DNA from 3 places in the Actinomadura sp. 6N118 genome. Region 2 is predicted to be linked to each of the others. Evidence: predicted binding sites of a transcription regulator. Region 2 holds the regulator's gene; each other region holds the start of a gene.

Region 1 (9,548 bases), on a different contig from region 2:
AACGTAACGAAACGCACGTCGTCGGCCTTTCTTGGGTGGAGGATCCTCCACCGTGCCGCCTTCGCGGGGGTCTCTTTGCGGTCTTCTCCAGTTCGCACCGTGGGCGTCGGCGGGGCGCCCACGTCTTGGGCGCCCCGCCCTTCCATGATCAATGAAGCTCGCCGCCAGGGCCGCCGCTAGTCCTTGCCCTCGCGGCGGGGGCGCAGCAGCGCCTCGGCCAGCGCCAGCATGGTCTCCTCCAGCGTCGAAAGCCGCTTGAGGACGTCCTCGTGCACCGCCGTCACCTGCTTGGTGACGTCGCCGTGGACGCTGTCGACCTTCTTGCCGACCTCCGTCTGCACGCCCTCGACCCGCTTGCCGACCTCCGCCTGCACGTCCGCGGCGCGGCGGGCGACCTCGTCGTGCATGCCGTCCACGCGCTTGGCGAACTCCTCCTGGACGCCGCCGACGCGCTTGGTGACGTCCTCGTGGATGCTGTCCACCTGCTTGGTGACGTCGTCGTGGATCCCGTCGATCCGCCTGCTGACGTCGTCGTGCACGCCGGTGACCTGGCGGGAGAACTCGTGGTGCACCGACTCCACCTGCTTGGTGACGTCGATGTGCACCGACTCGACGCGCCGGGAGACGATCTCCACCTGGGTGGTGAACTCCTCCAGGGCGCCGTCGACCTTCTTGGTGACCTCCTCGTGGATGCCCTCGATGCGCTTGCGCACGTTCTCGTGGACGTCCTCGAAGCGTTTGGAGAACTCCTCCATCCGCTTGGCGACGTCGCTGTAGGCGGTCTCGGCGATCTGGGACATCGTCGCCTTGACCTCGTCCCGGTCCGGCCGGGCGCGCAACTCCTCGATGAGCGGGTCGACCGCGTCGACGAGGTGTTTTTCCAGCGCGTCGAAGCGGTCGCTGTGGTCGAGCACCGGCCGCTGGACCAGCTCGGCCAGCTTGCGGTGCAGCTCGGAGATCTCCAGTGTGGCGGGGAGCTGGCCGATCCGGTCGTTGACGCCGTCGATCCGGTCATCGATGCCCTCGAACCGGCCGTCCAGCCCGTTCAGCTTGCCCGACAGCCCCTCGAGTCGGCCATCGAGCCCTTCCAGCCGTCCGTCCAGCCCTTCCAGCCGTCCACCGACCCCCTCGACCCGGCCGTTGACGGCTTCCAGGCCCTGCTCCACGCGCTCGGCCATCTCGCCCAGCGACTGGTCCACCCGCGTGGTGACCCCGGTGATCGAATGTTCGAGCTTCTCGGCCCGGTGCCCCAGCTCGGCCAGTGACTTGTCCAGCCGGTTGAAGCGGACGGAGGCCGCCTCCATGCTGCCCTGGAGCTTGTCCAGGCGCTTGGTCATCTCCTCCATCCGCTGCGATGCCTGCTGGGTGGCGTCGGTGATGTTCTGCGCGGAGTCCAGCACCGCCTGCAGCCGGGTGAGACCCTCATCGACGTTCTCGGCTACGACACCGACGTCGGCCCAGAGCGCCGGCAACTCGGCGACGGGCTTGACCCGCTCGCCCACCGCCTCGATGTGCTCGGCAAGTCCCTCGGCCCACTCCGGAGGTTTGCTGGACAGGTCGTCGACCTGCCCGCGCACGTTGTCGAGCTGCCCCGTCAGCCCGTTGAGTTCCCGCTCCCGGACCTCCCGGAGCAGCCACTCCATACCTTCCAGTCGCTGGCGTATCTCATCCAGGACCTGACCCTGTGAGCGCTGTTCATAGACGTGGTCCTGCGCCGCACGGGCGAGCAACTCCCGCATCCGGTCCGAGACCGGTTGACCCCCCGTCTGCAGGAAGTTGTGATTCGTTTCCACCCGATGCTCCTTCGTGTGCCGACGCGGCTAAATAACGCGCGGCAATGAATCGTGAGGGCCCAACCATAGTGCTTCTCCAGCGTGCCTATGAGAGGGAGCAGGGAACATTACGAGTTCTGTAGAATGCGCTTGTTTCCCGAGTGGTACGGAACGTGGCCGATCACAACGAGTGTGGTGATTCGGGTGTTCTGCTTAATTCCGGCGGTGGCGTCCCTCATAGTGCCGCCCGCCGTGCCCGTTGCTGGGCAGGGGCGGCGGCAGCGTGCAGCCGCAGGTCTCGACCAACCTGACCAGCTCGTACTCACCGATCAGTACCGCCCGGCAGGACATGCACTGCTCGATCAGGATGCCGTCACGCTGGTAGCCGACCATTCCCGCATGGCATTTGGGGCATTGCATGGCCACCTCCTGATCAAGCGGGGCCGTTTCCCGGCCCGGTTCATTCAACCTTGCCGGTCAGGCGTAAATGATAGTCCGCGCAATGCCGGAAAGTGCTCAGGATTTGCTCTGCCGTGGCGCGTTGCCCGTGGTCACTTGGTGTTCTCGGCCCGCGTGGAGATCATTGGGATTGATTAAGGGCGCTATGGTCTGCCGGGCGCGTCAGCAGAGCGATCGGCGCAGCGCCGACACGTGTCAGGACGAGCGTCATCTCTTTCGCCCCCCTGGGTGCCTTCCGCGCGAAGCCGAGGTCGCGCCGGAGCCGGTCGACGTCGACCGCCGAGCCGCGCTTCTTGACCGTCAGGACGCCGACCTCGCGGCGCCGCAGCTCGGCCTTCAGCCGCTTCAGCGAGAAGCCCAGCACGTCCTCGATCTCGTACGCGCTGGCGAACGGGGTCGGGACGAGCTCGTCGGAGGTCACGTAGGCGATCTGCGGGTCGGCGAGCCCGCCGTTCACCCGCGCCGCCACCTCGGCGACCAGATGGGCGCGGATCACGGCCCCGTCCGGCTCGTACAGGTAACGCCCCCACTCGCGTACGGCCGGATCGCCCAGCCCGGGCTCGGGTGTCAGTGTCTCGACCGTCAGCTTTTCTTCTGTAATCGGCTTTTCTTCTGTAATCAGTGTTGCGCGGCGGCGCACGTCCCCGGCCAGCCCGCCGAGCCACAGCGCGGCCTCCTTGACCTCGCCGCCAACCGAGATCCATTCGGCCTCGGCGCCGTCCGGCACCGCCTCGTGCGGGATGCCGGGCGCCACCTTCACGCACGCGCCGCCCGCCCGGCCCGCCAGCTCCAGCACCGTGTCCAGCGGCGGCTCGTACGACCTCGGGTCGAAGACCCGCCCCCGCGCCGTCCGCCGTCCCGGGTCGGCGAAGACCGTCCCGTACCCGCCCGGGTCCTGCCGCGTGGCGTCCCCCTCACGGACGGAGGCCAACTCGCCCAGCCCGAACGCCTCGATGTTCGCCCGAGCCACTGCGGCCGTCAGCGGATCGAGCTCGACGCCCACACCCGGCACCCCCGCGCGAGCCCGGGCGATGAGGTCGCCGCCGATCCCGCACCCGAGCTCCAGCGTGGGCCCTGTTGTGATGAACGAGGTTGTGGCGAACGAGGCGAAGCGGCGGGCTCGGTATGCGGCCACGGACGCCCGGGTGGACTGCTCCAGTCCAGCGGGGGTGAAGTACATCCGAGCCGCGTCCCCGCCGAATTTGGCACGGGCACGCTCGCGGAGGCGCACCTGGGTGAGGGCGGCGGCGACCAGGTCGGCGGGGTGGCGCTCACGGAGCCGGGACGCGGTGGTGATGAGCCCGTTCTCACTCAGGTCCGCCCCGGCCGCCTCGGCCAGAACCGCCTGGCCGGGTGAGGTGAGGAGGCTTGAGAACGCCGCGATGTCCATAGGGTGGACGGTAGCGCTGCGATGAACGGCGGAAGACGCGGCCGTTGACTGTGTTCGCCCTTGACCGTGTTCGTGTTGACGGGCTACCGGGGATTGCATAGTCTCCGGACTGGCACTCTCCAGGCGAGAGTGCCAACACAGCGACAAGGTCGGTCTGGCACCCGCGACGACAGGCCGGTCCAGGGTCGCCTCTTCTGCCACCTGTGCGGCCGGCCTCGCCGAGGTCGGCCGAGGACACCACGAAGGGGAGGTCAGATCGTGACGACCGCCACCAAGGTTGCTCTCAAGCCGCTTGAGGACCGCATCGTGGTCCAGCCGCTCGAGGCCGAGACCACCACCGCGTCGGGCCTGGTCATTCCTGACACCGCCAAGGAGAAGCCCCAGGAGGGCACTGTCCTTGCGGTGGGCCCGGGACGCGTCGACGACAAGGGCGAGCGCGTGCCGCTCGACGTAAGCGTCGGCGACGTCGTGCTCTACAGCAAGTACGGGGGCACCGAGGTCAAGTACAACAACGAGGAGTACCTCGTTCTCTCGGCTCGCGACGTGCTCGCGATCATCGAGAAGTAATCACCGAGACGTGATGCAACGCCCCGGATCCGCCCGAAGCAGGGGCGGGTCCGGGGCGCTCGCGTGACGTGTCTGCCGTACAACGGAGTTTGGGAGTTATCCGTATGGCGAAGATCCTGCAATTCGACGAGGACGCTCGCCGGGCTCTTGAGCGCGGCGTCAACGCCCTCGCGGACGCCGTCAAGGTGACCATCGGCCCGCGCGGCCGCAACGTGGTCATCGACAAGAAGTTCGGCGCGCCGACCATCACCAACGACGGCGTCACCATCGCCCGCGAGGTGGAGCTGGAGGACCCCTACGAGAACCTGGGTGCCCAGCTCGCCAAGGAAGTGGCGACCAAGACCAACGACATCGCCGGTGACGGCACCACCACCGCGACCGTGCTGGCCCAGGCGCTCGTGCGCGAGGGCATCCGCAACGTGGCCGCCGGCGCCTCGCCGCTGAGCCTCAAGCGGGGCATGGACGCGGCGGCGCAGTTCGTGTCCGACCAGCTTCTCAAGTCCGCGCGCGAGATCGAGGAGAAGAGCGACATCGCCGGTGTCGCGACGATCTCCGCGCAGGACGCCAAGATCGGCGAGCTGATCGCCGAGGCGTTCGAGAAGGTCGGCAAGGACGGCGTCATCACCGTCGAGGAGGCCCACACCTTCGGCCTGGAGCTGGAGTTCACCGAGGGCCTGCAGTTCGACAAGGGCTACCTGTCGCCGCACATGGTGACCGACCCCGAGCGCATGGAGGCCGTCCTGGAGGACGCCTACGTGCTGATCGTGGACGGCAAGATCTCCAACGTGCAGGAGTTCCTGCCGCTGGCCGAGAAGGTCGCCCAGACCAAGAAGCCGCTGCTGGTCGTGGCCGAGGACGTCGAGGGCGAGGCCCTGGCGCTGCTCGTCGCCAACAAGATCCGCGGCACCTTCCTGTCGGTCGCCGTCAAGGCGCCCGGCTTCGGCGACCGCCGCAAGGCGATGCTCGGCGACATGGCCACCCTGACCGGCGGCCAGGTCGTCAGCGAGGCCATCGGCCTCAAGCTCGACAGCATCGGCCTGGACGACCTCGGCCGGGCCCGCCGGATCACCGTCACCAAGGACGCCACCACGGTCGTCGACGGTGAGGGTTCGCAGGACGAGATCAGCGCCCGGATCAACCAGATCAAGGTCGAGATCGAGAACAGCGACTCCGACTGGGACCGCGAGAAGCTGCAGGAGCGCCTGGCCAAGCTGGCCGGCGGCGTCTGCGTTCTGCGCGTCGGTGCCGCCACCGAGGTGGAGCTGAAGGAGAAGAAGCACCGCCTCGAGGACGCCATCTCGGCGACCCGCGCGGCCATCGAGGAGGGCATCGTGTCCGGCGGCGGCAGCGCCCTGGTGCACGTGGCCAAGGAGGGCTTCGACGCCCTCGGTCTCAGCGGCGACGAGGCCACCGGTGCGGAGGCCCTGCGCCGCGCCCTGGTCGAGCCGCTCCGCTGGATCTCCGAGAACGCCGGCCAGGAAGGCTACGTCGTCGTCTCCAAGGTGCAGGAGCTGCCCGCCGGCCACGGCTTCAACGCCGCGACCAGCGAGTACGGCGACCTTGTCGCCCAGGGCGTCATCGACCCGGTGAAGGTGACCCGTTCCGCCGTCACCAACGCCGCGTCGATCGCGGGCATGCTGCTCACCACCGAGGCGCTCGTCGTGGAGAAGCCGGAGGAGGCCGATGAGGCCGCCGGCGGCGGTCACGGCCACGGTCACGGTCACGGCCACTGATCACCGGCTGCCGATCACGGCCACTGATCATTGGCCCGACGGTGCCCGGTTGAACAACGGTGCCCGGTTGAACATTCGAAGCGAAGGCCCTCACCCGTCCGGGTGGGGGCTTTCGTGTGATTTCCGGCCTGCTGAGCTGTTTATGGGTGTTTGAGGTGGTCGGTTGGGAATTCATGGGACCACGGGCGACCGTATGACCGCGTTGCGTCATATCAGAGGGCTCGTCCCCGCACTGTGACCATTCCGTTGTCGTGGACGGGGGAGACAGGCTGGACCCCGCTGGGCATCATGCTCTCGTGACCGAGGGAGCTTTCGCCGGGACCACGACCGCGCGCGCTACCGAGCCCTCGGGGGGGAACGCCCCTCCGACAGCTCCCGATGTCGGGCGAGGGGTGCGGGTCGTCCGCCCGGCCGCCGCCCGTTCGAGCAAGGCCGACGAAGGCGACCTCAAAGAGCTGACGAGCCTTGCCGTCCAGGGCGACCCAGGGGCGATCGAGGTGCTCATCGGGCACGTCCGCCCGATGGTGGTCCGGTACTGCCGGGCCCGTCTGGGCCGGGTCTCCGGGCAGTACCACATCGCCGACGACGTGGCCCAGGAGGTGTGCATCGCGGTCCTGTCCGCGCTGCCCCGTTACCGCGACATGGGCCGCCCCTTCGCCTCGTTCGTCTTCGGCATCGCCTCGCACAAGATCGCTGACGCGCTGCGCAGCGCGGTGCGGGCGGCCGTGCCGACCGAGGACCTTCCGGACGGGCCGGACGACCGGCCGGGTCCCGAGGAGACCGTGGTGCGCTACATCGAGGCGCAGCGCGCTCGCGATCTGCTGACCCGCCTGCCCGATCACCAGCGTGAGCTGGTGTTGTTGCGGGTGGTGGCGGGGTTGTCGGCGGAGGAGACCGGTAACGTGCTGGGCATGTCCGCGGGGGCGGTACGCGTCGCGCAGCACCGGGCCCTGACCCGGCTGCGCGCGATGGCACGAGAGGAGTCGATCGCTTGACGGAACGGAGCCACGGCGCCCCGGATCCGGCCGAGCCTTCGAAGTCCGGTGCGCCCCCGGCACCGGGGAACCCGACGCCCGCGCCGCCGCCGCCGCCGCCGTCGCCGTCGCCGGGGGCGGATCTGAGTGCCGTACGCCGTACCGACGCGTTGTTCGACGAGCTGGCGGCCCGCCGCACTGCCGCCTCTGAAGCCGCCCCGCCGCCCGGCATCTCTGGCCGCCGCACATCCGGTGACCCCGCCGTACGCCTGTTGCACGCACTGGTCGCCGACGTTGACGCGGGCCTCGACACCGGCGATGCCGCCGGGCCGGACACGCTGCCGGGCAAGGGCGCGGACGAGGCGGGCGAGAGCGATCCGGCCGCCCCGGGCGGGCGGCGCCGCGGCTCCCGTACGTTCGTCGCCCTCGGAGTCGTGGGCGTGGTCCTGACCAGCACCGGCGTCGCGGCCGCGGGCGGCGGGCTGACCCGTGACGCCGCGCCCGCTCCGCAGACGCCCAAGGTGTCCGACGAACCACTGGTGGACCGGCTCGAGCCGAAGAGCCGCCCGTCCTCGCCGGGCAGGACGCCGGTCACGGGCCCCGGGGCGCCGGCTCAGGGCCGTCCGGATGCGGGCCGTCCAGATGCGAAGGGGCCCGAGCCCGACCCGGCACGCCGGCGTTTCGAGGACCTCAAGGGCAAGCTCGAAGACCTGTTGCCGCCCAAGAACCGCCGGCAGGGGCACGATGAGTGGCCCTTCCAGACGCCCACGCCCAAGGCCAACGACGAGGACGACACCCGGAAGAAGCTGGACGACATCCGCAGGCAGGCCCAGAAACGGCTCGAACGCTACCGCGACCGCCACGGCCGCTAGCGCCGGGCACGGCGGCCGGTCCGTCAGTCGATCATTCGGTCGATCAGTCGGCCTCGCGGCCCTCTTCGCTGTCGATGACGCCGTCCACGTAGCCGCGGGCGTATTCCCAGCTCACGTAGTCGACCGGATCGGGTGCCAGCGCCGGCTCGTGCACGCGGGGCAGCCCCTGGTCGAGCAGATGCCGCAGGTTGCCGTGCAGCAGATCCCAGTCGATGTAGTGCAGCTTGCCGCAGTCACCGCAGTCGACCGTCAGCCCGCGTACGCCGAGGGGTTCGAGGAGGGCCCGGAAGACCTCCAGGTCGGCCAGATCGGCCAGCACGTCCTCCCGCTCGGCCACGCTGAGCGGGGCGATCTCCTCCCCGGGATCGCCAAGCGACGCCGCCGGGTCCTCGGGGTCGTCGGCGAACGGATCGAGCGGAGCATCGTCGTGCACGATCCCACGCTACTGCGCGATGCCCCACCAAGTGCACCCCCTGTCCCTTCCGAGCGCGAACGGCCAGGTGTCCACGCCGTTACGCAATGCCCCATAGAAGGAATCTTTACGGATCGGAGGGGAATTCAGCGGCTCGTCCCGGGCGTTATCGGGGGATCTGGGGGGTCGTCCTCCCAGGGGGCAGGGACGGCGCGGGCAAGCGGCGGTGCCCAGGGCACCCGACGCCCTACCATGGGAGCAGGCCGCCGTGACCTGGCACTGTTCACAAAGCGCACGATGCCGCCGCGACTACTGGAAAGGTCGTCATGAACCCCGCAGCCGAGTCCGCGAAGTTCCTTCCGCAGGGCCTGACCTTTGACGATGTGCTGCTGCTGCCGGGGTATTCCGACCTGCAGCCGGGGGAGGCGGACACCACGACCCGGCTGACCCGCAACATCTCGCTGCGCATCCCGCTGGTGTCGGCCGCGATGGACACGGTGACCGAGTCCCGTACCGCGGTCGCGATGGCCCGCCAGGGCGGTATCGGCGTGCTCCACCGCAACATGTCGGTCGAGGAGCAGGCAGCCGAGGCCGACCGGGTCAAGCGCTCCGAGGCCGGGATGATCACCAACCCGGTGACCTGCCTGCCCGACGCCACGCTGGCCGACGTCGAGGAGCTGTGCGCCCGCTACCGCATCTCCGGCGCGCCGGTGACGGATGTGCGCGGCGTCCTGGTCGGCATCGTGACCAACCGCGACATGCGCTTCGAGACCGACCACTCGCGCCCGGTGCGCGAGGTCATGACCCCGATGCCGCTGGTGACCGCACCGGTGGACGTGTCCAGGGACGACGCGTTCAACCTGCTGGCCACCAACAAGATCGAGAAGCTGCCGCTGGTGGACGAGGAGGGCCGGCTGCGCGGGCTCATCACGGTCAAGGACTTCACCAAGAGCGAGCAGTACCCCGACTCCACCAAGGACACCGACGGCCGCCTGCTCGTCGCCGCCGCCGTGGGTGTCGGCGAGGACGCGATCCGCCGTGCCCAGGCGCTCATCGAGGCCGGCACGGACGTCATCATCGTCGACACCGCGCACGGCCACTCCAAGGGCGTCGCCGACACCATCGCCAAGATCAAGGCGAACGCCCGGGTCGAGGTGGTCGGCGGCAACGTCGGCACCTACGCCGGAGCCAAGGCGCTCGCCGAGGCCGGTGCGGACGGCGTCAAGGTCGGCGTCGGCCCGGGTTCCATCTGCACCACCCGCGTCGTCGCGGGCGTCGGTGTGCCGCAGATCACCGCGATCTTCGAGGCGGCCCGCGCGGCTAAGGAGGCCGGGCTGCCGGTCATCGGCGACGGCGGCCTGCAGTACTC
Region 2 (9,548 bases):
TGACCGATCCCCACGAAGAGCACGGCGAGATCCTGCGCCGCGCCCTTAACGCGGAGGCGGACACGGTCACCCCATCCGCAGACGGTCTGGAGCGCATCCGGACCCGAATCGAGAACCGCCGTCAGCGGCGTTTCGGATGGGCTTGGTTCACCGAGAGCTGGGCACGCCCCGTACTGGCCGTCGGGGCGGCCGTCGCCATCGCGGGCATCGGCGTGTCCGCACCCCAGACGGTCAATCTGTTCACGTCGCCGGCGGGTCACAACGGCTCGTCCGCTGGTGGCAACGAGGCCCCCACGAGCAACCTCCCCAACGCTCAGGGGCAGCCGAACGGCTCCCAGACCAAGGGACCCCCGCCTCCCGCCAAGAACGGCAAGCCCGCCAGCTCGCAGAGCCCGACCCCGCCAAGCTCTTCCTCAACGTCCGCCTGCCAGCCCCCTGGCAGCGGTGACGGTGGTTCACCTCCACAGAGTGCCGCCACCCCGGCACCGGGCAGCACCGTGCCCAGCCAGCCGACCGCGACCGCGTGTCCGTCGACACCGCCGCCCGCCGCCCCGCCGCCCTCGTCGGAGCCGACGGACAAGCCCACCGACAAGCCGACCGAGGATCCACAGCCCTCGGTGACCCCGACCCCGACGGCCTCCGAGCAGTCGGCCAACGAGCCCTCCGACTCAACCCCCTGATCGGGACCACTGATCCGGGACCTCTGATCGAGACCCTCTGATCGAGAGGACCACAGGCGGCGCCGTCACAGGCCCTTGGACGGCGCCGCCGCTCCCTCGCGCGCACACGCCCGTGATCACCAGCGGCCGGTCGCGGCCAGGAGGACGGCGGCGGCGGCCACTCCTGCTGTGGAGGTGCGCAGGACCGTCGGGCCCAGGAGGGTCGGGCGGCCACCGGCGGCCGTGAATTGGTCCAGCTCTTCGTCACTGATGCCGCCCTCTGGGCCCACGATGAGGATGATCTCACCGGTCGTGGGCGGCTGGAGGTCACTGAGGGGGGACGTGGCCGTCTCGTGCAGGATCAGGGTGCTGGACGCGGCCTTGATCCGTTCGACCACCTGGGCGGTGGCGGCCAGATCGGTGATCTCGGGGAGCCAGGGGCGGCGGGCCTGCTTGGCGGCCTCGCGGGCGGTCGAACGCCAGCGGCCGAGCGCCTTGTCCCGCCGCTCGGGCTTCCACTGCGTGACGCAGCGAGAGGCCGCCCAGGGCACGATCTCGTCGACCCCCACCTCGGTCATGGTCTCGACCGCCAACTCGCCTCTGTCGCCCTTCGGGAGGGCTTGAACGACCACTAGGCGCGGCTCTGGGCGGGGATGGCGGTGGCGGGCGAGGACGTCGAGCGTCAGGGTCGCCTTGTCCGCGGCCGTCACGACGCACTCGGCCAGCAGCCCGGCGCCGTCGGTGAGGTCGACCCGTTCCCCGGCGCGCAGGCGCCGCACGGCCGCCGCATGCCTGCCCTCGGGGCCGTCGAGGACGACGCTCTCGCCGTTCAGGCGATCGGGCTCCACGAGGAACACCGGCGGGCTCATGCCTCATCCTCCCGTGAGAAAAACCCCCGCCGTGACCGGGTGCGGTCACGGCGGGGGGTCGCCGTGCAGGCCCTCCTGGTAGGACCGGACGGTCTCTCTTCAGTGCTGGTTGAACACGTCCCGCAGGCGCGAGAAGACGCCGCGCTGGCCCGGGGCGAACTTGCCCGGCGGGCGTTCCTCACCGCGCAGCGTGGCCAGGCGGCGCAGGAGCTCTTCCTGCTCCTCGTCGAGCTTGCCGGGCGTCTCCACGTTCACGTGGATCATCAGGTCGCCGCGCCCGCTCTCGTTCAGATGCCGCACACCGCGCCCGTAGAGGGTGATCACCTGGCCGGACTGCGTGCCGGGCTTGATGTCGACCTCTTCGGGGCCGTCGAGCGTCTCGATCGTGACGTTGGTGCCGAGGGCGGCCGCCGTCATCGGGATCTCGACGGTGCAGTGCAGGTCGTCGCCCTCACGTTCGAAGATCTGGTGCGGCTTCTCCACGATCTCCAGGAACAGGTCGCCGGGCGGGCCCCCGCCCGGCCCGACCTCGCCCTCACCGGCGAGCTGGATGTGGATGCCGTTCTCGACGCCCGCCGGGATCTTGACCTTGACCGTACGGCGCGTCCTGACCCGGCCGTCGCCCGAGCACTCGGGGCAGGGCGTGCGGATCACGCTGCCGTAGCCGCCGCACTGCGGGCAGGGGCGGGAGGTCATGACCTGGCCCAGGAACGAGCGCTGGACCTGCTGGACCTCGCCACGACCGTGACAGGTGTCACAGGTATCGGGATGGGTGCCGGGGGCACAGCCCGATCCGGTGCAGCTCGTGCAGACGACCGCGGTGTCGATCGACAACTCGCGCGTCGTGCCGAACGCGGTCTCCTGCAGGTCCAGCTCGACGCGCAGGGTCGCGTTGCGGCCGCGGCGGGCACGGCTGCGCGGCCCGCGGGACGTGGCCGTGCCGAAGAAGGCGTCCATGATGTCGCTGAACGGGAACCCGGCGCCGCCGAATCCCCCCGCGCCAGCGCCGCCGGCCGGGGCGAACGGATCTGCGCCCAGGTCGTACATCTCGCGCTTCTTCGGGTCGGAGAGCACCTCGTAGGCCTGGGTGATCTCTTTGAACTTCTCCTGCGTCTCCGGATCCGGGTTGACGTCAGGGTGCAGTTCGCGCGCGAGCCGGCGGTACGCCTTCTTGATCTCGTCCGCGCTCGCGTCGCGGCGGACCCCTAGGGTCGCGTAGTAGTCGTTGGCCACTTACGAACCCGCCAGGATCTGTCCGACGTAGCGTGCCACTGCCCGTACCGCTCCCATCGTGCTGGGGTAGTCCATACGTGTCGGCCCGAGCACTCCCAGCCGGGCCAGTGTCTGATCGCCGACTCCGTAGTCGGCGGCGACGACGGAGGTCGACCGGAGCCCCTCGTCGGGGTTCTCGGTCCCGATGCGCACCGTAAGACTAGAGGAATCACCGGTTTCCCCGAGCAACCGCATGAGGACCACCTGCTCTTCCAAGGCTTCCAGAACGTTGCGCAGGCTACGGGAGAAGTCGACTGCGGCCAGGTTGGCGGCCCCCGCGAACACGATCTTTTCGTCGTGTTTCTCGACGAGGGTCTCCAGCAGGACCGACAGGACCGCGGCCGCAAGCGGCCGGTCATCGGACGCGACCTTCTCGGGCAGGTCGGCCACCGCGACCGGGACCTCGCCCAGCCCGCAGCCGTCCAGACAGGTGTTGAGCAAGGCCCGCAGATGCCCGATCGACTCCTCGGAGACCTCGCCGTAGGTCTCGATGACCCGCTGTTCCACCCGGCCGGTGTTGGTGATCAGGACGAGGAGCAGGCGGCGCGAGGCGACCGGAACCAGCTCCACGTGCCGTACCGACGAACGGGTCAGCGAGGGGTATTGCACGACCGCGACCTGACGGGTCAGCTGGGCGAGCAGCCGGACGGTGCGGCCGACGACGTCGTCCAGGTCGTAAGCGCCGTTGAGGAACGTCTCGATGGCCCGGCGCTCGGCCGACGACAGCGGCTTGACCGTGGACAGACGGTCGACGAACAGCCGGTAGCCCTTGTCGGTCGGGATACGCCCCGCGCTGGTATGCGGCTGGGCGATGTAGCCCTGCTCCTCCAGAACGGCCATGTCGTTGCGGATCGTGGCCGAGGACACGCCGAGATTGTGCCGGTCCACCAAGGCCTTGGAGCCGACCGGCTCATTGGTGGAGACGTAGTCCTCGACTATGGCGCGCAAGACCTCGAGTTTGCGGTCGTCGAGCACGTGGTCACCTCCTTCGCCCCCGTACTGGCACTTGCCTGTGAGCGCCCTCTGTACTGGCACTCCACTGGCACTCCGTACTTTCGAGTGCCAATTGTACGGCCCGGAAGGGACGGTCAGGAGGGTGCCGGGATGGTCTCCAGTCACTAGAGTGCCGATCCGTGCAGAGCAAGGACTACGGTGACGACGTTCTCGCGGGCGACTGGCGACGCCCACGCAAAGGACAGATACCCGAGATTCCGGCTGAGATCGACCTGGTCGTGGAGGATCCCGGCAGTGGCTTCTGCGGTGCCGTGGTGAGCTGCGACAAATTCGGCGTGACGCTCGAAGACCGTTTCGGCAAGCGGCGCGTCTTCCCGCTGGCCAAGGCGGGCTTCCTGATCGACGGCAAGCCGGTGACCCTCGTCCGGCCGGCAGGGGTGACTGGGACTACCGGCGCGACAGGGGCGAGGGGCGTGACCGGGAGCGGGTCGGCGCGGTCGGCACGGTCGGCGCGATCGGCCTCGGGGTCGATCGCCGTCCCGGGGCTGCGGGCCAGGGTCGCCAAGGAGAGCCGCATCTATGTGGAGGGCGTGCACGACGCCGAGCTCGTCGAGAAGATCTGGGGCCATGACCTTCGGGTCGAGGGCATCGTGGTCGAGTATCTGGAAGGCATCGATGATCTTCCCGCCATCGTCGAGGAGTTCGGTCCCGGGCCGGAGCGCAAACTGGGCGTGCTCGTCGACCACCTCGTGACGGGCTCCAAGGAGAGCCGGATCGCCTCACAGGTCTCGTCCCCGCACGTGCTGATCACCGGGCATCCGTTCATCGACATCTGGGAAGCGGTCAAACCCGCGGCGGTGGGCATTCCCGGGTGGCCCCGGATCCCGCGCGGCGTACCCTGGAAGGAGGGGGTACTCGGCGCACTGGGCTGGGGGGACAACGTGGGGGAAGCTTGGAAGCGGATCCTGCGATCCGTGTCCACCTACACAGACCTGGAACCAGAACTCCTGGGCCGCGTCGAAGAATTGATCGACTTTGTGACGGTCCCCCAGAACCCCTGACAGCCCCCGCTGCAAGCCGGACCCCATTGAGGAGCAGGCGATGTCGTACGGGCCTCCGGAACAACCGGATCACGGACAGAACCAGCCGGGCTATGGGCAACAGCAGCCTGGATACGGGCAAGAGCAACCAGGTTCCGGCCAGCAGCCGGACTACGGGCAGCAGCCGGGCCGCGGCCAGCCAGGCTACGGGCAAGATACGCCTGGCTATGGCCAGCAGCCGGGCTACGGTGAGCAACCGGGCTACGGCCAGCCGGGGTACGGCCAGCAGCCGGGCTACGGTGAGCAACCGGGCTACGGCCAGCCGGGGTACGGCCAGCAGCCGGGGTACAGCCAGCAGCCAGGCTACGGCGAGCAGCCGGGATACGGACAGGTGCCCGGCTACGACCAGTCCTATGGCTACGGCGGCCAGGTCCAGGCGTACGGGCCGCAGGGGCACGGATACGGCGCACCGAGCTCCGACGACCGGACCTGGGGGCTCCTGTGCCACCTGGGCCAGTTCCTGCTCGGCTTCATCGCGCCGCTGCTGGTCTTCCTGATCAAGAAGGACGAGTCGCCATTCCTGCGCCACCACGGGGCCCAGGGGCTCAACTTCGCGATCACGCAGCTCGTCTACCTGATCATCAACTTCGTGCTGATCTTCGTGATCATCGGGATCCCGCTGCTCATCGCGCAGGGGATCGCCCAGATCGTCTTCCTGATCTTGGCGGCGGTCGCGGCCAACCGGGGCGAGTACTACCGGTTCCCGAAGTTCATGGCCTGGCCGATGATCAAGTAGGCCGGCCGAAGCCAGATCAGGTCAGGTCGCGGACGACGGCGTCGGCGAGCAGGCGGCCGCGCAAGGTGAGGACGGCGCGGCCACGCTCGTACGGCCCGGCCTCGATCAGGCCGTCGCCGATCGCGCGCCGTACCGCCGCGTCGTCGAGGAGCTCCACAGGGCAGCCCTCGGCCAGCCGCAGCTCCAGCATGATCCGTTCGATCTGGCGGTCGGCGGGGTCGAGGATCTCTCGCGCGTGCGCCGGGGTGACGTCCTCAGCCAGCCGCGACGCGTACGCGGCGGGGTGCTTGACGTTCCACCAGCGGGTGCCGCCGACATGGCTGTGCGCGCCGGGACCTACGCCCCACCAGTCGGCGCCGGTCCAGTAGAGCAGGTTGTGGCGGCAGGCAGCCGAGTCGCCGGTGGCCCAGTTGGAGATCTCGTACCAGCGCAGCCCGTGGGCGCCGAGCAGTTCCTCCGCCATCAGGTACCTGTCGGCCATCGCGTCGTCGTCGGGGCTGGCGAGCTCGCCGCGCCGCACCTGGGCGGCCAGGCGGGTGCCCTCCTCGACGATCAGCGCGTACGCGGACACGTGATCGGGCTCGATCGCCAGCGCGGCCTCCAGCGAGGCCCGCCAGTCGTCGTCGCTCTCCCCCGGCGTTCCATAGATCAGATCCAGGTTGACGTGCTCGAAGCCCGCCTGCCGCGTCCACTCGACGACCTGCGGCACACGTCCAGGCGTGTGGGTCCGGTCGAGCGTCGCCAGCACATGCTCCCTGGCGCTCTGCATGCCGTACGAAACGCGCGTGAACCCGGCCTCTCGCAGCTTGCCCAAATAGGCCTCGTCCACGGACTCGGGATTGGCCTCCGTCGTGACCTCCGCGCCCGGTGCCAGCCCGAACTCGGCGTCGATCGCGGCGAGCACGCGTCCCAGGTCGTCGGGTGAGAGCAGCGTCGGCGTCCCCCCGCCCACGAACACGGTCTCGACCGGCAGCGCGGTCTCCCCCATCACCCGCCGCGCCATCCGCACCTCGCGGATCGCGGTGTCGGCGTAGGACTCCCTGCTCGCACCCGGCCCCAACTCGGTGGCGGTGTAGGTGTTGAAGTCGCAATAGCCGCAGCGCGTCACGCAGAACGGCACATGGACGTAGAAGGCGAACGGCCGGGAACCGAGGCCGGTCAGAGCGCTGCGGGGCAGGGTTCCGTCGGCCGGTACGGGGTCGCCATCGGGCAGGGTCGCGGGCACCCTCCAAGTCTGCCCTGCCCACACCCCTGGTCCAGCCGCCCGCGACCGGCCCAGGCATCAGGCTGCGGGCTGCGGGCTGCGGGCTGCGGGCTGGATCAGGCTTGGCGGAGCTTGGCGCGGAGCCAGGGCGGGATGTGCTCGTCGGTACGCGGGAAACGTTCGAGATCCAGGACGTACGCGGACGGAGTCAACGGCGGCGTGAAGTCCGGCTCGCCGTCATAGTCGAACTCGGCGCTCACCCGCCCCGACCGTTCCACCCTCAGGCGCGCGGTGAACCAGGCGCCCTTGCCCCGCACGTACATGGCCCGGCGCAGCTCGTCCATCTTGCCGATGGCCTGCCCCGGCGGCATGGCCGGACGCGCCGTCCCGAGCGAGTCGATGATCTCGAACGAGGCGCTGTCGATGCCCACGGTGGCGCGGAACTCGAATCCGAGCCGTTCCCAGCCGAACGGCGCGGCCGACCGCAGGGCCCGCACCGCGCCGTTCACCGCTGCCCGCTCCTTCGGAGAACGCAGAACCTGCTCGGAGTGGGGCACGGTCGAACCTCCCGGACCTCGGTGACCCTTGCCGTCTGACCGTACCGACATATCAGCGCTGGTCGAGCAACCGCCGCCGTGTCGCGCGGAACGCCAGGTCAGAGCGCCAGGACAAGCCAGGACGATCACGGTCGTTCAGTACGGGCCACCGCGGCACCCGCCCAAATGGCGATCTTGCCCCCCTTCCGACCAGCCGCGGGGCGTCCGTACGACCGGAGCGCGCGAGCCCGGATAGGGTCACCTGGTGCGGAATAAGGGGGCAATCAAGTTCGGGCGGGTGCCCATCCGGGTGCTGCTCCGCGGCGAGCCTGGCGGCTGGCACTACGTGATCGCCGAGAAGGACGGGGCCGAGGAACGCGTCGACGTGCGCGGACCGGGCGTGCGCTGGGAGGGCGGCCACCCAGAACCCGCCTGGTGGCGGCGCAGGCTGGACGAGACCGCCCAGGGCCTCCGTGAGCATCTCGGCCGCAGCCTGAGCGACCGGACGTTCCTCGAACTCGGCCTGGAAGCCGACATCTCGTGGTTCGAGGTCGAGGCGCCGGTCGCATGGGAGGGCCTGGTGACCCTGCGGGATCCCGATCCGGCGCGGTTCCCGGGCAAGGTGCCTCCATACGTCGTCACGCTCGAACCCGGCAACGGCGCCGTCCTGCCGGACGCTCATCTGCGCTTCTCCACGCACGCGGCCGATGCCTGGGCGACGCTCGCCACCGTCGCCGAACAGTGCGGAACGCAGCCGCCCAAGGCCCAGTTCCTGTGCGGCTGGGCCGACCACCGCAGCATCTGGGTCGGGCGCGGGCGGCTCGCCGTCTCGACCGAACGCCACGACGGCCGCGGCGGCGAGCTGGTCGGCGAGATCTACGGCGAACGGGTGACGCGCTGGGGCGGCAACCCCGAACTGCGCTTCCGGCTCGACGGCATCGACCTGCTCAACGAGCCCGCCGACGACGTGATCGCGCTGTTCCGGGACCTCGGGCACGAGGTGACCGAGCGGGGCCGCATGTCGCATCTGCCCGCACTCGGTCTCAGGCTCTATCGGCCGGAGGGCCAGCCGGGGCAGGGCCTGTTCACCGGCGTCTCGATCCAAGCCCCCTGGCGCCACCGGCGCTGAACGATCCTGACACCCACGAGGGACCGGTTCTTCACCGGACCGCAATCAGGGCTCTCTAGATTCCCTGATCATGAGAAGCCGCGCTCGCTCCGCCGCCTTCGGTCTGACCGGCGCCCTCGTCGGCGCACCCCTCGTTCTCGTGCCCGCCACCGCCTCCTCGGCCGCCGGCGCCCCCTCAGCCGCCACCGCCTCCTCGGCCGCCGCCGCGACCACCATCACCGTGAACCGCGGTGGCCCGGCACGCACGCTGACGTTCAGCGCCGACCGCGCCGGCGAAGCCGTGATCTCGTTCACCGCCGCCGCGCCCGGCGTCTCCTGGGCGCGCAAGGGCGCCGAGTCCGCGGTGGTGGCGATCTCGGTGGACGGGCGGCACGTTACCGACCTCGTCGTCCCCTCCGCGGATCCGATCCCGCGCAGCCTCGGCCTGGGTCCCGTACGGCCCGGCAAGCACAAGGTCACGCTCAAATTCGCGAAGGGCAGCGCCTCGTCCGCACGCCGCGTCGCCCTCGCCCGGCCGACCGTACGGCTGCCTCAGGCCGACCAGCTCGCCCTCCGCCACGCGCCCGTCATCATCGGCCGCACGGGCTGGCCGTTCGGCGACCCGTACCAGAACGCCAAGACCGACCTGCCTTTGATCGCCTGGCATGACTCGAGCCCCGCCAAGACGCCCGGACACCGGATCATCGAGTACTCGGCCGTGTGGAGCAACGAGGACGGCGGCACCGACAGCCCTGCCCTCATGGCCCGCTGGGGCCGTACGACCGACATCGAGTGGGTGTACCGGGTCGAGGTGGACGCGTCCGGCCGCCGCGTCGCCGGCACCGGCGTCTACCAGGGGCCGCAACACCTGACGCTGAAGTTCACCGGCCGCTACGAAGGCGACCACCCCGTTCTGCAGACGTGCACGTCGAACAACAACATGTGCGATGTCATCATGCCGAAGGCGCCGCTCCGCTTCCTCCTCGACGCGTCCCGCACCAAGCCCGCCGCCCGTGCCCGCGAAGTCGTCATGGACCGCGAGCCATGGACGTACCGGATCATGTCCCAGGAGATGCTCCGCGAGGGCAAGATCGAGAAGCCCTCCGACCC
Region 3 (9,548 bases), on a different contig from region 2:
CCGGTTGGACACCGTGACGGCCATCGTCCGGATCATCGTCGCCTCCCTGGTCCGCCGGGACCGGCTCGGTGCGTACGTGGCATGCGGGCCTCAGGACTCGCCGCGGCGCCAGACGCCGGTCTTGCCGCCGGTCTTCTCCTCCACCCGCACGTCGGTGATCACCGCTGCCGGGTCGATGGCCTTCACCATGTCGATCAGCGCCAGGCCCGCGACGGTGACGGAGGTCAGCGCCTCCATCTCCACGCCGGTGCGGTCGGCGGTACGGACGGTCGCGCTGATCGCGACGCCGCCGTCCTGGACCACCAGGTCGACCGAGACGCCGTGCAGCGCGATCGGGTGGCAGAGCGGCACCAGGTCGGGGGTGCGCTTGGCGCCCATGATCCCGGCGATCCGCGCGACCGACAGCGCGTCGCCCTTGGGCACGTCGCCGGAACGCAGCGCGACGACGCAGTCGGGTGACAGCCGCACGAAACCCGTGGCGGTGGCGGTACGGGACGACACGTTCTTGGCCGACACATCGACCATGCGTGCCGCTCCCGACGAGTCAAGATGCGTGAAACCGGTGAACTCCGAACCCATGGCGCTCATGACGGCAACCTCAAGACCTCGACATGCGAACCGGCGGGCAGCTCCTCGGCGTCCTCGGGCAACGCGATGAGCGCGTTCGCCGACGACAGCGCGGCCAGCTGGTGGGATCCCTGTCCCTCCGCCGGAGTGACGGTGTAACTCTGCTGCATATGCGCACCCCGGTTGGACGTAAGGGTCGCACGCAGGAAATGCTTAAGCCCGGCCGGGGACTTCACGTCCTCAGCCAGTACCGCTGTAACGGTGGGCAGCGTCTCCGGGGGCAGGCCCTGCATGGCGCGTAGAGCGGGCCTGACGAATACCTGGAACGAGACGTACGCGCTGACCGGGTTGCCCGGCAGCGTGAAGATGGGCGTGCCCTCCATTAGGCCGAATCCCTGGGGCTTTCCGGGCCGCATCCGCACCTTGTGGAACTGCACGGTGCCGACCCCGGTCAGCACCTCCTTGACCACGTCGCGTGCCCCCATGGAGACACCGCCGGACGTGACGAGGGCGTCGGCGCGCATGAGCTGGTCTTCCAGAGACTCCAGCACCTTGCGCGGATCGTCCTCGACCATGGCCTGCCGGTACCCGACTCCGCCCGCCTCGATCACCGCGGCGGTGAGCATGAAGCTGTTGGAGTCCCAGATCTGCCCTGGCGCCAGCTCGGAGCCCGGCTCCCGCAGCTCGCTGCCCGTGGAGAGCACGACGACGCGCGGCTTGGGCCGTACGACGGCGCGTGCACGGCCGACCGCAGCGAGCATGCCCAGCTGGGTGGCGCCCAGCCGGGTCCCGGGGGCCGCGACGATCTCACCTTCCAGGACGTCCTCTCCAGACCGCCGGATGTAGTGGCCAGGCGGCGCGGAACGGTTGATCCGGACGGTTGCGGCGCCGCCGTCCGTCCACTCGACCGGGATGACGGCGTCGGCACCGGCAGGCATGGGCGCGCCCGTCATGATCCGGGCGGCCAGGCCAGGCCGGATCGCGGTCACCCCGGAGTCACCGGCGGCGATGTCACCGATCACTGGCAACACCGCCGGCTCGGCCTCCGAGGCCTTCGCGACGTCGGCCGACACCACCGCGTACCCGTCCATCGCGGAGTTGTCGAAGGGCGGCAGCGACACCGGCGCGGTCACCGGCTCGGCGAGCACAGTGCCCGTCGCCTCCAGCAGTGCCAGATCCAGCGGCGGCAACACCGGCACGCTGGCCAGGATGTCCGCCAGATGCTCGTCGACCGTCCTCATGGCACCCCTTCCCCCGAAACTAGCGCGATTCGGACCAGCTACTAGCCCGGATTCGCCCCGGACTCGTCTTGGACTCCCCCTGGCCTCGCCCTGGCCTCGCCCCGGACTCGCCCGGTTTCGCCCTGGACTCGCTCGGACTCGCTCGGACTCGCTCCGGACGCGCCTTGGACCGGGCTACTCGCCCCAGACCCGCTACTCGCCGTCGTGCTGTCGCACGAATTCCCGCAGCCACGGCATGAACTCGGGCGCCAAGTCGGGGCGCTCAGACGCGAACTGCACGACGGTACGCAGGTACTCCAGCTTGTTGCCGGTGTCGTAGCGACGGCCCCGGAACTTCACCCCGTACACGCCACCGCCCTGTTCGGCGGGCATGTCACCGAGGGTGCGCAGGGCGTCCGTCAGCTGGATCTCGCCGCCGCGGCCGGGCGGGGTCTTCTCCAGGACGTCGAAGACCGCCGGGTCGCACACGTACCGTCCGATGATGATCCAGTTGCTGGGCGCCTCCTCCACCGACGGCTTCTCGACCAGATCGGTGATCTTGACGACGTCCTGCTCGCCGGTCGCCTCGATGGCGGCGCAGCCGTACGCGGACACCTGGTCCGGTTCGACCTCCATCAGGGCCACGACGCTGCCGCCGTGCTTCTGCCGGACCTCGATCATCCGGGTGAGCAGCTGGTCCCGCGCGTCGATCATGTCGTCGCCGAGCAGCACGGCGAACGGCTCGTTCCCGACGTGCTGGCGGGCGCAGTGCACCGCGTGCCCGAGGCCGCGCGGCTCGCCCTGCCGGACGTAGTGCATGATCGCCAGGTCACTGGACTCGTGCACGGCGGCCAGGCGATCCTCGTCGCCCTTCGCGCGCAGCGCGTCCTCCAGCTCGTAGGCCCGGTCGAAGTGGTCCTCGATGGACCGCTTGCTCCGGCCGGTGATCATCAGAACGTCGTTGAGACCGGCGGCGACCGCCTCCTCGACGACGTACTGGATCGCCGGCTTGTCGACGATGGGCAACATTTCCTTGGGGGTCGCCTTGGTGGCGGGCAAGAATCTGGTACCGAGACCGGCCGCCGGGACGACCGCCTTTAGTACAGGTGCGAAGTCGGCCATGAAGAGACCCTAGCCACCGAGAGCGAGCAAAACGTGCAGCACCCTGAGCAGGAGGCTGAAATCTCCATAACAAACTCAGCAAAAAGCGAGACCGAGCCTGGCGCAGCCACCGAAGACTCCACAGCAGACGCCAGTGAGGGCGCTGCACAGCAGGCTACGCAGGACGCCGCGCGGGAGGCTGAGCAAGGCGCTGCGCAAGGCGCTGAGCAGGGCGCCACGCAAGGTGCTATGGAGGGCTCTGCCCAAGGGGTTACGCAGGGCGCTATGCAGAGCGACGCGCAAGGGGTTACACAGGGCGCTATGGAGGGCGCTGCGCAAGGAGTTACTCAGGGGGCTGCTGAAGGGGCTGCGCAGGGGGGTGCCCATGCTGCTAAGCGGGAGTTGCGGCGCTCAATGCTCGCCGCCAGGGGAGAGATGAGCCCCGACGAGCGCGCCGCTGCGGCTCGTTCCATGCGGGATGCTCTGCTTTCGGCGCCCGAGCTGGAGATGGGCGGCACGATCGCCGCGTACGTCTCGTTCGGCACCGAGCCCGACACGCGCGGGCTGATCTTCGGGCTGTGGAAGCGCGGCGCGTACGTCCTCCTCCCGCGCCTGCTCCCGGACGGCGACCTGGACTGGGCGTCGTACGAGGGCCCCGACTCGCTCGTCCCCGGTCCGATGGGCCTGCTGGAGCCGGCCGAGCCGCCTCGTGGCCCGGAAGCCGTGGGCAGCGCGGACGTGGTGCTCGTCCCGGCCGTGGCGATCGACCGCACGGGGCTTCGCCTTGGCCGCGGCGGTGGTTCGTACGACCGCGCCCTGGCCAGGGTCGGCCCGGCGATCCTCACCGTTGGCCTGGTGTACGACGCGGAGCTGGTGGACGAGGTCCCCGCCGAGCCGCACGACCGCCGCGTCCGCGCCGCGGTGACCCCTGAAGGCGGGCTACTCCGATTCCCCCCGTGGCCCCTACGCTGACCTGGACAAGATCACGGCCCAATCCGCCCTCACGGCGGCCGAGCCCGCCCTGCGCCCTGGAGGTACGACATGACGACGCCGTGGCGGATCCTTTCCCTGCCTCCGCTCGACCATGATCTGGTCCGCGGGTTGTTCGCCTCGCTCGGCGACGCCGTGGAGATCACGTTTCCGGAGACCCGGGACCGGGCCGCGCTCCATGCCGCGCTGCCGGAAACCGAGCTGATCATCGGGGACTTCACCGGTCAGCTGGCGCTCGACGCGGACGCCGTGGCAGCCGCACCCCGCCTGGCGTTCGTTCAGATGCCGTCGGTCGGGACGGACAGCCTCGACCTGGACGCACTCGCCGCCGCCGAGGTCCCCGCGGCCAACGCCGCCGGGTTCAACGCGCGGGCCGTGGCGGAATGGGCGGTCGGCGCCGCGTTCGCGCTCTGCCGGCACCTGGTCTGGGGCGACCGGCTGGTCCGTGCGGGCCAGTGGCCGCAGATGGAACTGCTCGCCCGCGGCCCGCGGGAGATCCACACGCAGCGGGTAGGGATCATCGGGTACGGGCCGATCGGCGAGGAGGCGGCCCGGCTGTTCGGGGTGCTCGGCAGCCCGGTGTCGTACTGGTCCCGGCGCCGCCGCCCCGAGGCGTCCGCCACGTACCGCGAGTTCGACGATCTGCTGGCGAACTCCGACATCCTCGTGATCGCGATACCGCTCACGCCCGAGACCACCGGGTTGCTGAACGCGGAGAAGCTCGCGCTGCTGCCGCCCAACGCCCTGCTGGTGAACGTGGGCCGCGGCGGGATCGCGCCGGACGCCGACGTGCTCGCCGCGCTCGAATCGGGACGCCTGGCCGGGGCCGCACTCGACGTCTTCGAGGAGGAACCACCGCCCGCCGACCATCCCCTCCGTACCCACGAGAACGTGCTGGTGTCGCCGCACACGGCAGGCGGAAGCTCGATGTCCCAGATCAAGCTGGTGACGATGGTCAAGGACAACATCGCCGCAGCGGTCTCCGGCCACCCTGTGACGAACGTCGTGAACGGCGTGAACCCACAGGTCAAGCGCCGCTGATTCGCTCCTATGGGCCCTTCGGGGGCGCGAACGGTCAGTCGCAAATAGGTGATCCGTATACGAATATGTAGGATCTCTTAACGATCAGGCTTCCGCGACCCCGAAGGGTGGGATGTGCACCTCGACCTCTGGCTACTCTTCGGGGCCACACTCGTACTCTGCGCCATCATCGCGGTCCGCCTTTCCCATCAGGCGGGCCTTCCGTCACTGCTCGCCTATATGGGGCTCGGCCTGTTCATCGGCGAGGCCGGCCCCCTGCACATCGAGTTCGACAACGCGATGGTCGCCGAGACACTCGGCCTGGCCGCGCTCGTTCTGATCCTGGCCGAGGGCGGCATCACCACCAACTGGCGCAACGTACGGCCGTCGGCCCCTGCCGCCCTGGCGGTCTCAACGCTCGGGACGCTGATCAGCATCGTCGTGGTGGCGGTCGCCGCCGCCTGGCTGATCGGCCTGGACTGGCGGCTGGCGTTCCTGCTGGCGGCCGTGCTCGCGCCGACGGACGCCGCGGCGGTGTTCTCGGTGCTGCGCAGGCTGCCGTTGCCGTCCCGGCTGAGCGGGCTGCTGGAGGCCGAATCGGGCTTCAACGACGCGCCCGTCGTCATCGTCGTCGTCACGCTCAGCACGACCCACGCGGGCATGCCCAACCTGCTGGAGCTCGCCGGGGTCATGGTGTACGAGCTGATCGCGGGCGGCTTGATCGGCATCGCGATCGGTTGGCTGGGCGCGTACGCGCTGCGCCGGGTGGCCCTGCCCGCCTCCGGCCTCTACCCGATCGCGGTGCTGTCGCTTGCGGTCGGCTCGTACGGCGCGGCGGCGTTGTTGCACGCCAGCGGATTCCTCGCCGTGTACGTGAGCGCGCTGGTGCTGGGCAACTCCCGCCTTCCCCACCGCCCGGCCACGCGTGGCTTTGCCGAGGGCATCGCGTGGCTGGCCCAGATCGGGCTGTTCGTGATGCTGGGTTTGCTGGCCTCCCCGAGCGAGCTGCCTGGGCAGATCGTGCCCGCGCTCTTGATCGGCTTCGTGCTGCTCCTGATAGCGCGGCCGGTTTCGGTCGTGCTGTCCACGATCGGCTTCAAGCTCAGCTGGGGTGAGAAGATCTTCGCCTCGTGGGCCGGCCTGCGCGGCGCGGTGCCGATCGTTCTCACCACGATCCCCATGGTGGAAGAGGTTTCGGGCTCGGGACGGCTCTTCGCCATCGTCTTCAACATCGTGGTGGTCTTCACGATCCTCCAAGGGCCGACACTGCCGCTGGTGGCGCGCTGGTGCGGTCTCAGGAGCGACGAAGAGGCCCGCGAGCTCGACGTGGAAGCGGCGCCGCTGGAGGAGCTGCACGCCGACCTGCTGGAGGTCCGGGTCCCGATGGACTCACGGCTGAACGGAGTCGAGATCTTCGAGCTTCGCCTCCCCGCAGGAGCCCTGGTCACCCTGGTCGTCCGGGACGGAAGCAGTTTCGTCCCAGAGCCGACCACCACCCTCCGCGCGGGCGACACACTCCTGGTCGTCAGCACCGCCGAGGTCCGCGACGCCGCCGAACGCCGCCTCCGCGCCGTAAGCCGCCGAGGCAAACTGGCCGGCTGGTTCGGCGAAACAGGCAACTGACCACCTCCACCAAGCCCTCGGCCAAGATCGAGCCCCACCGAGCCTCACTGAAGCCCCGGCCAGGAGCGTGCCCGAGAGGCCAGCGGGATGGCCCTGGCCGGCGGGACCGCCCCGGCCCACGAGACCGTCCACGGGACGGCCCTGGCCCACGGGACGTCCCTGGCCGACGGGATGGCCCTGGCTGGCCATGGAGTACGCCGTGGAAATATGCCCAGGGCGAATCGTGTTCCAGTCATGGGTACCATTAGCAGTCGTTCTAGAGGAGTGCCAGCCCCACCCTTGGGGCTGAGTCAGCGAGGAGGAACCGTGCCGACGTATCAGTACGTTTGCACCGAGTGCGGCGAGCCTCTCGAGGTCGTGCAGAAGTTCAGCGACGACGCGCTGACCGAGTGCCCGAGCTGCACCGGGAAGCTGCGCAAGGTCTTCTCCGCTGCCGGCATCATCTTCAAGGGCAGCGGTTTCTACCGGACCGACAGCAGGTCCGGCAAGTCGTCGTCCACCGTGGGCGCCGGCAGCGCTTCGCCCAACGGCTCGTCCGGTAAGTCGGAGTCGTCTTCGTCGGACTCCGCGAGCTCGTCGAGTTCGTCGGGCAGTGACTCCTCCTCGTCCAATGGCTCCAGCAGCTCCAGCGGGTCTTCGAGCGGGTCTTCGAGCAGCTCCGGGAGCGGCTCGGGCGCGAAGGTCGCCTGAACGAGGTCCATAGCGTTCAGAGGGTCATGGCCAAGTTTCCGCCAGTAGGCGGACAGCGGCCATGGCCCTTTCGGCGTCCTCAAACCGGTCGGCCAGGGTGAGAAACCGGCCAGGCAGGGTGGGCGCGGGCACGGCCCTAGAGTTCGGCAAGCCGGGCAGCCTGCGCCCAGGTAGCCGTTCCTCGTCGTGCTCGCGGTGATACCTAAGGTGGAGCCTGGAGTACGGCGCTTCTCCCAGGCAATGCGCCGCGAGGTGTACGGGTGCGACCCCCGTCCCACATGTTCGAGGAAGTCGATAAACGGGCGCGCCACGGAGCCGCCTAGGACTCCTCCGCCGCCACCCTCAGCATCCCCAATGCAGCCCTCAGCATCGGCCGCCAGCCGTATAACCAATGGTCAGCGGCAATCTGGGCTCCCGCCGCACGACGATCTCCATCCTCTCCCAGAGGGCTCATGGTCGCGACAGTGATCATTCCCGTCACGACGGGCAGCTCTGCGGGCGCTCTGCGACGCACTTTCGATCCAGCACGGTGCTTTTCGATCCAGCACGGCGCCTGCCGCGACGCGGCCCCTCCGCCTGCAGGACGGCCTCGCCCTCCTTGCGGCCGAGCGTTCGACCTGCCCGTACCTCACAGGGCGTAGGCCCGATCCTCTTGTTCACTCCCGAGGTGTAGCCCCAGTCACCTCTCGAGCCCGACGCGCGTACGACAACCGTCCGGCGACCATCAGGTCATGCCAGAGAACGTAGTGGTGAGCAGCGGATCGGCGGCGGACGAACAGCCCGACCGCTCCCGCCGCCACCCCCAGCGGCCCAACGACTTCTGGGGCCGCGATGACTTTGAGACCCCCGACGAGTCATCAGGGATGGGTCAGGGGCGGCTCGGGGGGCTTCCTGATACCGGTCTCACCCTTCGCCACGGACTCTGACATGGACGCTGCGGGGCGATGAGACAAAGTCGAGATACTACTTGACAAGTCTCTAACGTAGAGACAATCTAAGCAAACACGACATATCTCGAAGAGCGCCAAGGCAGGAGAGGAAACGATGAGTGCACCGAGCCAGGCTCCCCCCAAAGGTTGGGCTTACCGACTCGCAAGCCTGATATCGGGCAGACGTACCAAATGGGCGGTGCTCGCCCTGTGGGTCATCGCGCTGGTGGCCCTCGGACCGCTCGCCGGCAAGCTGGGCGACGTAGAGAAGAACGACGCGGCGAGCTGGTTGCCTAAGAGCGCCGAGTCCACGCAGGTCGTCAAGCTGCAGGAGCAGTTCCGCAAGGACGAGACGATGCTCGCCGTCATCGTCTACGAACGTTCCGGCGGTTCCATCACGGCGGCAGACACGGCGAAGGCCAAGGCTGACACGGCCACCTTCGGCAAGCTGCCGGGTGCGCAGGGCGTGCAGGGGCCGTTCCTGTCGAAGGACGGCAAGGCCCTGCAGACCCTTGTTCCGCTGACCGACGTCGACGTCACCAAGGCCGTCGATGACGCGCGAGACCTGTCCAAGCGCGGCCCGCCCGGGCTGGACGCGCACGTCACGGGGCCCGCGGGCGGCGGTGCCGACATGTTCAAGGTCTTCGAGACCATCGACGGCTTCCTGCTGATGGCCGCCGGCATCGTCGTGATCGTGCTGCTGCTGATCATCTACCGCAGCCCGGGGTTGTGGTTCGTCCCCGTCCTGAGCGCCGTCTTCGCGCTCGGCTTGGCGCAGTCGGTGGTCTACCTCCTGGCCAAGAACGGCGGCGTGACCGTCAACGGGCAAAGCGCAGGCATCCTCACCGTTCTCGTGTTCGGGGTCGCCACCGACTACGCGCTGCTGCTCGTGGCCCGCTACCGCGAGGAACTGCACCGCCACGAGGACCGCCACGAGGCCATGGCGTTCGCGCTGCACCGCGCCGGGCCCGCCATCATCGCCTCCGCAGCCACCGTTGCGGTCGGCCTACTGTGCCTGCTCGTCGCCGACATGAACTCCACCAAGGGCATGGGCCCTGTCGCCGCGGCCGGTGTCATCACCGCCCTGGCCGCCATGACCACCCTCCTGCCCGCGCTGCTGGTCATCTTCGGCCGCTGGCTCTTCTGGCCGCTCGTGCCGCGCTACGACACCAAGTACCTCGACCCCGAGTCGTACGACAAGGAGCACGGCATCTGGAGCAAGGTGTCACGGCTCGTCAGCGCCAAGCCCCGCATCCTCTGGGCCGTCACCTCGATCGGCCTGGTCGCCATGACCCTCGGCCTCGGCTCGCTCAAGGCCGACGGGCTCTCGGACGCCGGCCAGTTCGTCGACAAGCCCGACTCGATCGTCGGCGCCGAGGCGGTCTCCCGGCACTTCCCCGCCGGCTCC

Evidence for each region. The regulator HrcA, encoded in region 2, represses chaperone genes, less so after heat shock. The targets are predictions, from matches to a motif close to TTGGCACTCTCNNNNNGAGAGTGCCAA.
Region 1: groES (co-chaperone GroES) is a predicted target of HrcA. The motif match lies at 3,731-3,757, and genes of this name have one in related genera.
Region 3: ACH34W_RS37840 (FmdB family zinc ribbon protein) is a predicted target of HrcA. The motif match lies at 6,766-6,792, and genes of this name have one in related genera.

The regions. Positions count from the first base shown of each region.
Region 1 covers NZ_JBIRAZ010000007.1:75,108-84,655, forward strand. Annotated here, with positions in the region: gene ACH34W_RS19385 (hypothetical protein) at 177-1,793, opposite strand; gene ACH34W_RS19390 (zf-TFIIB domain-containing protein) at 1,986-2,192, opposite strand; gene ACH34W_RS19395 (SAM-dependent methyltransferase) at 2,353-3,621, opposite strand; gene groES (co-chaperone GroES) at 3,877-4,188, shown strand; gene groL (chaperonin GroEL) at 4,293-5,921, shown strand; gene ACH34W_RS19410 (sigma-70 family RNA polymerase sigma factor) at 6,314-6,916, shown strand; gene ACH34W_RS19415 (hypothetical protein) at 6,913-7,767, shown strand; gene ACH34W_RS19420 (DUF5319 domain-containing protein) at 7,811-8,200, opposite strand; gene guaB (IMP dehydrogenase) at 8,506-9,548, shown strand, end outside.
Region 2 covers NZ_JBIRAZ010000002.1:117,361-126,908, reverse strand. Annotated here, with positions in the region: gene ACH34W_RS04485 (hypothetical protein) at 1-680, shown strand, start outside; gene ACH34W_RS04490 (SigE family RNA polymerase sigma factor) at 1-3, shown strand, start outside; gene ACH34W_RS04480 (16S rRNA (uracil(1498)-N(3))-methyltransferase) at 797-1,528, opposite strand; gene dnaJ (molecular chaperone DnaJ) at 1,628-2,761, opposite strand; gene hrcA (heat-inducible transcriptional repressor HrcA) at 2,762-3,775, opposite strand; gene ACH34W_RS04465 (DUF3097 domain-containing protein) at 3,934-4,815, shown strand; gene ACH34W_RS04460 (DUF4870 domain-containing protein) at 4,856-5,590, shown strand; gene hemW (radical SAM family heme chaperone HemW) at 5,607-6,815, opposite strand; gene ACH34W_RS04450 (hypothetical protein) at 6,911-7,303, opposite strand; gene ACH34W_RS04445 (hypothetical protein) at 7,596-8,459, shown strand; gene ACH34W_RS04440 (hypothetical protein) at 8,530-9,548, shown strand, end outside.
Region 3 covers NZ_JBIRAZ010000018.1:96,074-105,621, reverse strand. Annotated here, with positions in the region: gene ACH34W_RS37875 (molybdenum cofactor biosynthesis protein B) at 1-36, opposite strand, end outside; gene moaC (cyclic pyranopterin monophosphate synthase MoaC) at 91-579, opposite strand; gene glp (gephyrin-like molybdotransferase Glp) at 585-1,808, opposite strand; gene galU (UTP--glucose-1-phosphate uridylyltransferase GalU) at 2,001-2,909, opposite strand; gene ACH34W_RS37855 (5-formyltetrahydrofolate cyclo-ligase) at 3,210-3,860, shown strand; gene ACH34W_RS37850 (NAD(P)-dependent oxidoreductase) at 3,930-4,919, shown strand; gene ACH34W_RS37845 (potassium/proton antiporter) at 5,034-6,521, shown strand; gene ACH34W_RS37840 (FmdB family zinc ribbon protein) at 6,828-7,211, shown strand; gene ACH34W_RS37835 (MMPL family transporter) at 8,340-9,548, shown strand, end outside.